DNA from 2 places in the Carnobacterium sp. 17-4 genome. Region 2 is predicted to be linked to the other one. Evidence: a T-box and tRNA genes for the amino acid it is inferred to sense, from the RefSeq annotation. Region 2 holds a T-box; the other holds one or more tRNA genes.
The links. A T-box is a leader RNA that pairs with one kind of tRNA and senses whether it is charged. The one in region 2 lies ahead of CAR_RS04210 (valine--tRNA ligase), so its partner is inferred to be a tRNA-Val.

Region 1 (6,550 bases), 880 kb from region 2:
AAGTGGTTTCTAAAGCAACAATTATGGAAAAGGGACTGTTAGATAGCTACAATGAAGCAGAGTACGAAGAAGTACAAATCAGTGTTAAATCATCAATGTAAATCATGAATAAAGTCAACTGAAGTTATTGACAAATAGTTAGAGAACTTGTATAGTCTTAACGGAACAACAAATTAACATTAACTATACTAAAAAATTAAATAACTTATCTGAATGATAAAAGTAGTCAAAGTGCTTTCCATTCCTTTTGTAAAAATCAAAAGGGTGGAGTGGGCACTTTTTTCGTGCAAAAAAATAGAAGGAGTGAGAGAGCGTGACATTAGAATTTGAAACAATTGCAGCTATTTCGACGCCTCCTGGCGAAGGGGCAATAGGAATAGTAAGGTTGAGTGGGGAACAAGCTATTGAAATTGCAGATCGCGTATATAAATCTGGTTCAAAAGCACTTGCTGAACAAAAGAGTCATACTATTCACTATGGCCACATTGAAAATCCAAAAACGAATGAAACGATAGATGAAGTAATGGTATCTGTTATGCGTGAACCCAAAACCTTTACTAGAGAAGATGTCGTTGAAATCAATTGTCATGGGGGGATTACCTCTGTCAATCAAGTTCTGCAATGTGTTTTACAAAATGGCGCTCGCTTAGCTGAACCCGGTGAATTTACAAAACGAGCTTTCTTGAACGGACGAATCGACTTGTCTCAAGCAGAAGCAGTAATGGATTTGATACGTGCTAAAACAGACAGAGCTATGCATGTTGCATTAAAGCAATTAGATGGAAACTTGTCTAATTTAATTCGCAATTTGCGTTTAGACATACTAGATACATTAGCTCAAGTAGAAGTGAATATTGACTATCCTGAATACGATGACGTTGAAGAAATGACTTCGAAATTGTTGATTGAAAAAGCTAAATTAGTTAAAGCTTCAATTCAACAGTTGCTAGAAACGGCTAGTCAAGGGAAAATTTTAAGAGATGGTCTTGCAACAGCCATTATTGGACGACCAAATGTTGGGAAATCAAGCTTATTAAATTACTTGTTGGATGAAGAAAAAGCCATTGTTACAGATATCGCTGGTACCACACGAGATGTTATTGAAGAATACATCAGTGTTAAAGGTGTGCCATTAAAACTGGTAGACACAGCAGGTATCCGTGAAACAGAAGATATTATTGAACGCATTGGTGTAGAACGTAGTCGTCAAGCCTTGAGCGATGCAGACTTAGTATTGTTAGTCTTTAACCAAAGTGAACCTTTAACAATAGAAGATAAAGCCTTAATTGAAGCAACAAGCCAACACCACCGTATTATTATTTTAAATAAAATGGATTTACCAAACAAATTAGATTTAACGGAACTAGAAGTGCTAGTAGATCCAGAGAGTATTGTGAAGACCTCTATTTTATCTAAATCAGGTGTAGATGTTTTAGAAAAGAAAATAGCTGCTCTCTTTTTTACTGGACAAACTGGTGAACGTGATGCTACTTACGTATCTAATGTACGTCATATTGCACTATTGAATGATGCAGAAGAGGCGTTAGATGAAGTCATCAATGGAGTAGAAGCTGGTATGCCAGTTGATCTTATTCAAATAGATATGACACGTTGTTGGGATCTATTAGGCGAAATTACAGGAGACAGTGTTCAAGACGAACTGCTGACCCAACTATTCAGCCAATTCTGTTTAGGAAAATAAAGGATGCGGAGTGTCTCGTTTATCCTCGACAAGAAAACAGGAAAAATTCGTAGGGGGTTTTTACCCCGAAGAAGTTTTATCTTTTTCTCGAGAGGATGAGACACGCAGCTCAACTATAAAAATGCTAAACTTCCCGTTAGACACTGGGAAGCGAAACTCAACTAAAAGCCACTCAAATCAATGAATAAAACAAAAAGTAAATTAGACGTAAATAGTTAAAAAAGAAAGACGCGAAAGAAGGGATTGTTTAAATGAATCATTATGAAGCTGGAAATTTTGATGTAATTGTTGTTGGTGCAGGTCATGCTGGATCAGAAGCCGCATTAGCCGCAGCAAGAATGGGAAGTCATACACTTTTAATTACCATTAATCTAGATATGGTTGCTTTTATGCCTTGTAATCCGTCAATTGGAGGACCGGCTAAAGGTGTCGTCGTTCGAGAAATTGATGCTCTTGGTGGTGAAATGGGCCGCAATATTGATAAAACATATATTCAAATGAGAATGCTGAATACCGGTAAAGGACCTGCTGTTAGAGCTTTACGCGCCCAAGCAGATAAATTTATGTATGCAAATGAAATGAAAAAAACCATTGAAGAAACAGAAAATCTTGTTTTAAGACAAGGAATTGCTGATGAACTAATTATTGAAGACGGTATATGCAAAGGAATCATCACAAATACTGGTGCAATCTATCGATCTAAAGCAGTTATTTTAACAGCAGGTACGTCTTCTCGTGGTCAAATTATCATTGGCGAACTGAAATATTCTTCTGGTCCAAATAACTCGCAACCATCTGTTAAACTTTCTGAAAGTTTACTAGAAAATGGTTTTGAATTAAATCGTTTTAAAACCGGAACACCTCCTAGAGTTAAATCTTCAACAATTGATTACAGTGTGACGGAAGAACAACCAGGTGATAAAAAAGCGAATCACTTTAGCTATGAAACACCAAACAGTTCTTATTTAAAAGATCAGTTATCGTGTTGGTTAACGTATACTAATGAATCGACTCATCAAAAAATTCAAGATAACCTTCACCGTGCACCAATGTTTACAGGAATTGTTGAAGGAGTAGGCGCTCGTTACTGCCCATCAATTGAAGATAAAGTTGTCCGTTTTAGTGACAAACCAAGACATCAATTGTTTTTAGAACCTGAAGGACGCGATACAGAAGAAGTTTATGTCCAAGGATTATCAACTTCTCTTCCGGAAGATGTTCAACAAGATATTATACATTCAATCGAAGGGTTGGAAAACGCAGAAATGATGCGTACTGGCTATGCAATTGAATACGATGTGGTCACGCCTCATCAATTACGTCCTTCTTTAGAAACAAAAGTAGTCGAAAACTTGTTTACTGCTGGTCAAATGAACGGAACTTCTGGCTATGAAGAAGCAGCAGGTCAAGGAATTATGGCTGGTATGAACGCAGCACTTAAAGTGCAAGGGAAAGAACCTTTTGTAATGAAACGTAGTGAAGGATATATCGGAGTTATGATTGATGATTTAGTGACAAAGGGTACAAATGAACCTTATCGTTTATTGACATCTCGTGCAGAATACCGTTTATTGTTACGTCATGATAATGCAGATTTTAGATTAACTGAAATCGGTCACCAAATAGGACTAGTAACAAAAGAACGTTACGATACCTTTGTAGCGAAAAAAGCTCAATTTGAAGGAGAAATAGATCGTCTAGGTTCTATTCGTTTGAAACCAACTGCTGAAATCCAAACGTATTTAACTGAAAATAACCAAGCACCTTTAAAAGATGGCATATTAGCTAAAGACTTCTTGCGTCGTCCAGAAGTTTCGTATCAAGATCTTTTAGCATTCGTTCCTCGAGACTATGAACTTCCATTAGCCGTAGAAGAACAGGTAGAAATTCAAGTGAAATACGAAGGATATATCGCTAAAGCTTCTCAAAAAGTGGATAAGTTAAAACGTATGGAAAATAAACGTATACCGGAAAATATTGATTATGCTGCTATCAATGGTATCGCTACAGAGGCAAAGGAAAAGTTGATTAAAATTCAGCCTGAAACAATTGCCCAAGCTAGCCGTATTAGTGGTGTAAATCCAGCGGATATTTCGATTTTAATGGTTTATGTAGAACAAGGGAAAATTGCAAAAGTACAAGTATAGATAGTAATTACGAAGAGAACCTAACAATTAAGCAGATGCTTAATTGTTAGGTTCTCTTCGATTATATAATTAGAGTTGTTAAAAAAATGTCTTACCCAACAACTTTTCTAACTATTATTTCCTGGGAAATAGAGGGACTGTAAAAATAAGTATAAAACTATATTTACGGAATCAATTGTTTAAGGTATACTTAATGATGTTGCAAACGCGAACAATAAAAGGTTCCTTAGCTCAGTTGGGAGAGCACTACCTCGACAAGGTAGGGGTCGCTGGTTCGAGCCCAGTAGGGACCATAAAAAAAGAGACATAAATCCTTTTAAGGATCTATGTCTCTTTTTCGTTTGCATAAGGATTCAAATGAGTTGAAGGCATAGCAACCATCAGATTATTCTACTACTAAAGCCATATCTCCTTTACGCAACCAACTAGCTTTTTCCAATACTTTGTTTACTACTACCGTAATAGCAATGGGAACCAAACAAGCAGTCAGGATATAAACAGCAAATGATCCACTTCCTTGAGAGACAAAAATATTTAGTGGAGCAATCAGTGAACAAAAACCTAATCCGGCTAAAGCGCTGGGTGCTGTAAAACCAAGAGCAACCGTTGAAATGGGAGCGGCCACTGCTGCAGCCAAAGTTGGACCAATTAAAATCCGTGGATTTTTAACGATATTCGGCAATTGTACTTTTGGTGTACAAACAAATTGTGCTAAGAATCCACCAAGATTATTTTGGCGCATAGAGACAAAAGAGAAACCAATATACATACTAGTCGTTCCTACCAACATAGCAGCACTTGAAACAGGATCAAGGTTTAGTGCAATTGCAATAGCGGCCGAAGAAGCAGGAGACATCAATACGAGCCCACCAATGACTGAAATCACGGCTGCGCCAATAATTGGTGAACCAGCAACGGAGGCAGAAATAAAAGCACTAACCATATTTAAGAATGGAGCAATAACAAGATTTAAGTAATAGCCAGCTACACCACCAGCTAAGACCGCTGTGATCGGTATAGCCATCATATCTAAAGGTGTTTTACCTGAAATACGTTTACCAACAAATGTAGCGATGGTAGCTGCAATGAGGCAACCAATTGGTTCACCTGTAGCGATAGTGATCATTCCATCTGCTGTCGTTTGAATAGCTCCGGCTCCAATTGCTCCAGCGGCCATAGCACTAAAAATTGTAAGTGTATTTCCACCTAACATCACGGCGATACCAGCACCAATAGCAGGAGCCATCAACATTTTAACGGCCGTTCCAATAATAACTAAAATTGTTAAGCCAGTCATATTTCCAATTGTTTCTAATAGCAAGCCAATCCCAATCGTTACAAAAATAGCATTCGCGATCCCCGATGATGCCTTATACATTCTTTCTGTTAGATAGTTCTTCATATTCAATCGCCTCCGTATTTTTGTTTAACAGACATCCAACACTTATGCTCCTTCGAATTTTCCAGATAAAAAGAGGCAAGCCTTTGTATAAAGGCTTGCCTCATCAGTTCGATGATTGAGCCCTAGATACGCAAACTAGGACTCAACTAAATGAATAGTTCGAATCCTGGGCTAAATTAATAAGTTAATAATGACTAAAGATACGTTCAATTGAGAACGCGAGCTAAACGATTCGACTGTAGTTTTCATATTGAACATCTCCTTTTCATTAATTGTTTTCTGACTATTTCCAATATTCTAACAAGCTCACAAGACAATGTCAACGAATCCTATCATTTATTTTTAATTTATTTTATCTGATTCTCATTTAATGCTGGATGTTATAAAATTTAATCCATTTATATAGCGGAAAAAATGCTTTAAAGCATTGCACTTCTAGTCAATTTGTTATACAGTTAAAACGATGGATTTGTGAAACAAATAGTGTTTCACGTTAGTAAAAAGGAGTTGAGTTAATGAATCCAGAAGAGTTTAAAACAGCCCTTGAAGACAAGGGATTAGTGGTTACTGAGAAGCAAATGGAACAATTTGATCAATACCTTAAACTGTTGCAAGAATGGAACGGAAAAATTAATTTAACAGCAATTACCCAAAAAGAAGAAGTGTATTTAAAACATTTCTATGATTCGATTACAGCTGGATTATATGTGGATTTTACTAAAGGGGTCCAAAGCCTATGTGATGTAGGTGCAGGTGCCGGGTTTCCAAGCATCCCCCTAAAAATCATTTTCCCACAATTAGAAGTCACTATAGTTGATTCATTAAATAAAAGAATTCAATTTCTAACATTATTAGCTCAAACGCTAGAATTAGATGGCGTTCATTTTTATCATGATCGTGCTGAAACGTTTGGCCAAAACAAACAATTTCGCGAATCATTTGATTTTGTAACTGCTAGAGCCGTTGCACGCATGAGTGTTTTGTCTGAATTATGTTTGCCGTTAGTTAAAAAAGATGGACTTTTTATTGCTCTAAAAGCCAGCAATACCAAAGAAGAAATGGCGGAAGGACAAAAAGCGATTGCTACATTGGGCGGAAAGTTTCGTGAAGAGTTTGTTTTTGAACTGCCACGTGAAGCTGGGGAACGACACATCGTTTTAATCGATAAAAAGAAAGAATCACCAAAAAAATACCCAAGAAAACCGGGAACACCAAATAAGAATCCATTGTAGTAGAAACCGCTACTTATCAGACAGTTTCTATTCGGATTCAACTACTCAATAAGAACGTTTTTTGATA
Region 2 (6,550 bases):
CGAAACGATATCTGCAGTCCTTACTGATGGTGAAACCATTTTGGCTGTAGGCGAAGAAGAAGAGTTGAAAAAAAAGTATGGCAACAAAATAAGCGAAGAAATCGATTTAAATGGAGAAACGATATTTCCGGGTTTTGTAGATAGTCATTTACATTTACTGTGGTATGGAATGAGTTTGGCCCGCTTGAATTTAAATCAATTTAAAAGTAAAAAAACAAGTTTAGAACAAATCAGAAAAAAAGTTGAGCATCTAGAGCTAGATGAATGGCTTTTTGTTGAGGGGTACAATGAAAATGAATGGGAAGATGATCCAACACCCCTTACAAAAATGGACCTGGATGCCATTTCAACATCGCATCCCTTATTGGTTCGCAGAATTGATTACCATAATGTTGTTATCAATACACCTTTAATCAATCAGCTACAACTCAAAGATGGTCAGATGTATGATGGTGGTGGCGAAATTCAGTTAGATCAAGAAGGAAAATTAACAGGGATTTTAAAAGATGAAGCAACGAATTTAGCTATAAATGCTTTTCCTGAGACGACTCCTTTAGAGCAAGAAGAATACTTAGCCCTAGCGATTGAAGATTTATGGTCAAAAGGAATCACTGGGGGTCATTCGGAGGATCTACATTATTTTAACGGATTTGAAGGAACCTTAAAGACGTTTCATACGGTTATTGAAGAAAAAAGAAAAGCCTTTCGAGTGCATCTCTTGATTCACCATGAGGAATTAAATGCCTACAATCGTTCAAATGAAATTTATCTGGATGGCAATCCTTATATAGAACTAGGTGCAATGAAAATCTTTTATGACGGAACAGTAGGATCTCGAACAGCTTTAATGAGTTACCCGTATCCTGGCACTACTAATTATGGCCTACAAGTTCAAACAGATGAAGTTTTTATAGCCCTTATCAAGGCTGCACGTAAAGCTAAACTTCCAGTAGCTATCCATATTTTAGGAGATAGAGCATTTGAAAAAGTAATTGAAACGTTATATCAATTTCCACCGCTTCCTGGACAACTTGATCGAATGATCCATACACCTTGGTTAAACGCTGAATTATTAAAAAAGGCTAAAAAATTACCTTTGATTTTTGATTTACAGCCGCAATTTATGAGCAGTGATCTGCCGTGGGCACTGGATGTTTTAGGTAGAAATCATCCTCCTCTAGCCTTTGCATGGAAGACTATAAAAGATGCCGGGTTTCCAATTGCAGGAGGTAGTGACGCTCCAGTTGAAATACCCAATCCTTTTTATGGTATACATGCGGCTGTTACTAGAACGAAAAGAGACGAAAAAAATAAAAAGCGTTATTTTACGGAAGAAGAGCTTTCTGTATTTGAAGCTGTATCGCTTTATACAACAGGAAGTGCCATTGCAGGTTATAAAGAGAATTCTAGAGGGAAAATAAAACCTGGTTATATCAGTGATTTTACAATTTTAAAACAAAATCCTTTTTTAGTAGAAAAAGATGCTTTGAATGAACTAGTCGTTTCGAAAACAGTTGTAGGTGGAAACGTTGTTTTTTCGACAAACGATTAATGCTTAAGAGATCTATAAAGAAAGAAGATGAACGGAAACGTCAGTCTTCTTTTTTGTTCAATATAATTGTGATTAACATCACAATTATATTGAGTTAATATTTGAAAGATGTTATGATAATGAAGAAAATTAAAGGACAGGAGGCAGGATAAATGGAAATAACGACTAAAATACATCAAATTCCAAATGCAACAGCTCAAAGGCTACCTATCTATTATCGCTCATTAAAAAAATTGAATGAAACAGGGGTAGAGCGCATAAAATCAAAAGAATTGAGTCAACTGACACAAATTCCTTCAGCGACGATTCGTCGAGACTTTTCTCATTTTGGTGAATTAGGAAGAAGCGGATACGGTTATGAGGTCGTTTATGTAACTGAAGTATTTCGTGAATTATTAAATGTGAATAATATCATTAACGTAGTGCTTATTGGAGTAGGGAATTTAGGGACAGCCATTTTAACTAATAATTTTAAGAAAGAAAAAAATATTACAATCAAGTGTGCTTTTGACATTCAATCGCCTTATTTAGGGAAAGAAATATCAGGTGTACCAATTTTTCCTATGGAACAAATGAAAGAACTCGTTAAAAAAGAACAAATTCATACAGCCATTTGTGCTGTACCTAGTGAAGTGTCGCAAGAAGTAATAGATGATCTAATTGACGCCGGTATCACTTCTATTTTAAATTTTGCCCCTGGAAGAATAAAAGTACCGGATACTATTCAAATGAAATATATCGATTTCTCTAGTGAAATTTTTACAATGGTCTATCAAAATGAAGCACTATATCCTGGGAATCCACCTGGAAAAAATGATTGAGATAAATATGCTGTCAGATAAGTTGGATGACGATAGAATCTGATTATTTGTACGGAAATATTGCTTTAAAAAATGATTATTCGTATACTGTTCTAAGATAAGTCTTAGAATAGGAGTGTTTAATATGGAAATTACTAGAAAAGGTACGCCACATAAACTAAGAGGTATTCAAACAAAGGTTGGAGATAAAGCGCCTGAATTTAATATTAAAAACTTAGCGGATGAAACAGTTGGATTAAGCGAATTTTCGGGGAAAGTTGTTTTAATCAGTGTCATTCCAGATATTGATACGCGAGTATGTGCTTTACAAGCAAAAGGATTCAATAAAATCGCCAGCGAATTAGAGGGTGTACAATTGATCACTATTTCGAATAACACCAAAGAAGAACAAGCTGAATGGTGTGCTGGAAAAGACATTTCAATGGAAATGTTGCATGATAGTGAATTAAATTTTGGTAACGCGTATGGTTTAGTAATGGAAGATCTTGAGCGATTAGCACGCTCAGTATTTGTTGTTAATCCAAGAGGTGAAATCACGTATCAAGAAATCGTTCCTGAAATGTCTAGTGAGCCTGACTATGATAAAGCAATCAAAGCAGCTAGAGCAGCACGTTGATGAAATCCATAAGGCGTATTGAAAAATAACTTTTTTAATGCTACTATGTAAAAATAAAAGGCAATGAACAAGAAGAGTAATTTTACTTGCTGACTGATAGAGAAAAGAACGAATGCTGGGAGTTCTTAGTCGTGGTAAAATGAAGGTAGCTTGGGAGCTGACAAGGTGAACATACAGTAACTTTGTTCGGAGTAACGATCCGTTAAAATTGGAACTAAGAGGTGTACTTTTGAAATTAGTAAAGTACGCAATATAGGTGGTACCGCGAGTGAACAGCATTCGTCCTAATAATAATTTATTATTGGGATGGGTGCTTTTTTTGTTTGTATAAATCTTTTAATTAAAATTGTAAAGGAGAGATAAAATGACTGATGAATTGAAAATGTCTACTAAATACCAACCAAATGAAGTAGAAGCTGGTCGTTATGAAAAATGGGTAGAAAAAGGGCTATTTAAGCCAAGTGGAGATAAGACAAAAGAGGCTTATTCTGTCGTTATTCCCCCTCCAAACGTAACAGGGAAATTGCATTTAGGTCATGCCTGGGATACAACTTTACAAGATATTATTGTTAGACAAAAAAGAATGCAAGGCTTTGATACTCTATGGTTGCCAGGTATGGATCATGCAGGAATTGCAACCCAAGCAAAAGTAGAAGCTAAATTAGCTGAAGATGGTATTTCACGCTACGATTTAGGACGTGAAAAGTTTATTGATACTGTATGGGATTGGAAAGAAGAGTATGCCAGTGTGATTCGTGAGCAATGGGCAAAAGTGGGTATTTCAGTTGACTATAGCCGTGAACGTTTTACATTAGATGATGGATTATCTGAAGCGGTTCGTAAAGTATTTGTAACGATGTATAATAAAAAACTGATTTACCGCGGAGAGTATATCATCAACTGGGATCCAAAAGCTAAAACGGCTTTATCAGATATCGAGGTTATTCACCAAGATGTTGAAGGTGCCTTTTATCATATGAGTTATCCGTTAACAGACGGCAGCGGAGTAGTTGAAATTGCGACAACACGACCTGAGACGATGCTAGGGGACACAGCAATTGCGGTTCATCCAGACGATGAACGTTACCAACAATTAATTGGTAAGACAGTTCTGTTGCCGTTAATGAATCGTGAAATTCCAATTGTAGCAGACGATTATGTTGAAATGGATTTTGGGACAGGTGTTGTGAAAATCACTCCTGCTCATGACCCCAATGACTTTGAAGTTGGGAAACGTCACAATTTGCCACAAATCAATGTAATGAATGATGATGGTTCAATGAATGAATTGGCTGGCAAGTATGAATCGATGGATCGTTTTGAAGCTCGTAAAGCCGTGGTAAAAGATCTAGAAGCTGAAGGTCGAATGATTAAAATTGAAAAAGTGGTTCACAGTGTTGGTCACTCAGAACGTACAGGAGTTGTAGTAGAACCAAGGTTATCTACGCAATGGTTTGTAAATATGGCACCACTAGCTAAAGAAGCAATCGAAAGCCAAGGAACAGAAGAGAAAGTTAATTTTGTGCCAGAGCGTTTCGAAAATACCTATATGCGTTGGATGGAAAATGTTCACGATTGGGTAATCTCACGCCAATTGTGGTGGGGTCACCGTATTCCTGCTTGGTACCATAAAACAAGTGGTGAGTTGTATGTAGGAATGGAAGCACCTGAAGATAATGAAAACTGGGTACAAGATCCAGATGTTTTGGATACGTGGTTTAGTTCAGCTTTATGGCCGTTTTCTACAATGGGCTGGCCTGATGAAGATTCTGAAGATTTTAAACGTTATTTCCCTACCAATACTTTGGTAACAGGATACGACATTATTTTCTTCTGGGTTAGCCGCATGATGTTCCAAAGTTTAGAATTTACTGGAAAACGACCATTCAATAACGTTTTGATTCATGGTCTTATCCGTGATACAGATGGCCGCAAAATGAGTAAGTCACTAGGCAATGGAATCGATCCTATGGATGTTATTGAAAAGTATGGAGCGGATGCACTACGTTGGTTCTTGTCTAACGGTTCTGCTCCAGGGCAAGATGTTCGTTTTAGTTATGACAAAATGGATGCTGCATGGAACTTTATCAATAAGATATGGAATGCTAGCCGCTTTACATTGATGAATATGGAAAACTTTACTGTTGATCAAATTGATTTGACAGGTGAAAAAACGGTTGCTGACCGTTGGATCTTAACCAAATTAAATGAAACAGTTGAAAAAGTAACCGACTTATTCGAGCGTTTTGAATTTGGTGAAGCGGGTCGCCACTTGTATCACTTTATTTGGGATGATTTTTGTGACTGGTACATCGAAATGAGTAAGGAAGTATTATTTGGAGAAGATGAAAAAGCGAAACAAACGACTAGAAGTATTTTAGCTTATGTATTGGATCAAACGTTACGTCTATTGCATCCTATCATGCCTTTTGTTACAGAAGAAATATGGGAAAACATTCCTCACGAAGGGGAATCGTTAGTTGTAGCAGAATACCCAGTTGTTCATCCAGAACTTTCTGATGAAGCAGCAACCAAAGGGATGGATGTATTGATGGAATTGATTCGTTCGGTTCGTAATATTCGTTCTGAGGTAAATACACCGTTATCTAAAAAAATTGAGTTATTGATCAAAACAAACGATCAAACAATCGAACAATTCTTGAAGGATAATACTTCTTATATTGAACGCTTCTGTAACCCCGAAAGGTTGACAATCTCAAGTGATGTAGAAGCTCCTGAAACAGCTATGTCAGCTGTAATCACAGGTGCTGAGATTTACTTGCCACTAGCTGGATTGATCAATTTAGAAGAAGAAATCGCTCGTTTAGAAAAAGAATTAGATAAATGGAGCAAAGAAGTGAAACGTGTAGAAGGAAAATTAGCGAATAAAAAATTCGTAGAAAATGCTCCTGATACAGTAGTTGAAGCTGAAAAAGCAAAACAAGGCGATTACCTTGAAAAACATGCTGCAGTAAATGAACGCATAAAAGTATTGAAAAATCAGCTTTAATCAGTAACCTATTGTAAATAAAACGAGTAAAAACTAGGATCTCTCTTAGCTTTTTACTCGTTTTATTGTTCTATTGAGAAAGAACTATAGTAAGGGATGGAATAAATAGCGATATTTTAATGGTTGAAATGAACAGGGTAGTTTATAATTAACTAGGTATGGAATATAAATAAGTGGAGGTAAGTCATGTTCACTACGTATGAAGAAGCATTGAACTGGATTCATGCAACAAGGACTTTTGGTGAAAAACCAGGATTAAAACGAATGGAATGGATGTTAAGTCAAGTAAATCATCCAGAAAGAAAATTTAAATCGATCCATATAGCAGGTACAAATGGCAAAGGCTCCACGCTGGCTTTCTTAAGGAACATGTTAGAAGCGAATGGACAAATAGTTGGGACGTTTACCTCACCATATATCGAAATGTTTAACGAACGTGTGAGCGTCAATGGAGATCCATTATCAGACGATGAAATTTTACGTTTAGCAAATACTGTTTATCCTCTTACAGAAGAACTAAAGAAGACGGATCTAGGTGGACCGAGTGAATT

Region 1: it encodes a tRNA-Val, which carries the amino acid that the T-box ahead of CAR_RS04210 (valine--tRNA ligase) is inferred to sense. The anticodon was not compared.

Annotation. Positions count from the first base shown of each region.
Region 1 covers NC_015391.1:2,611,193-2,617,742, reverse strand. Annotated here, with positions in the region: gene CAR_RS12455 (DUF3891 family protein) at 1-101, shown strand, start outside; gene mnmE (tRNA uridine-5-carboxymethylaminomethyl(34) synthesis GTPase MnmE) at 314-1,702, shown strand; gene mnmG (tRNA uridine-5-carboxymethylaminomethyl(34) synthesis enzyme MnmG) at 1,954-3,849, shown strand; tRNA gene CAR_RS12440 (tRNA-Val) at 4,070-4,142, shown strand; gene CAR_RS12435 (PTS transporter subunit IIC) at 4,235-5,251, opposite strand; gene rsmG (16S rRNA (guanine(527)-N(7))-methyltransferase RsmG) at 5,767-6,483, shown strand.
Region 2 covers NC_015391.1:860,687-867,236, forward strand. Annotated here, with positions in the region: gene CAR_RS04195 (amidohydrolase) at 1-1,552, shown strand, start outside; gene CAR_RS04200 (redox-sensing transcriptional repressor Rex) at 1,705-2,373, shown strand; gene tpx (thiol peroxidase) at 2,498-2,989, shown strand; T-box leader at 3,044-3,279, shown strand; gene CAR_RS04210 (valine--tRNA ligase) at 3,354-5,999, shown strand; gene CAR_RS04215 (bifunctional folylpolyglutamate synthase/dihydrofolate synthase) at 6,186-6,550, shown strand, end outside.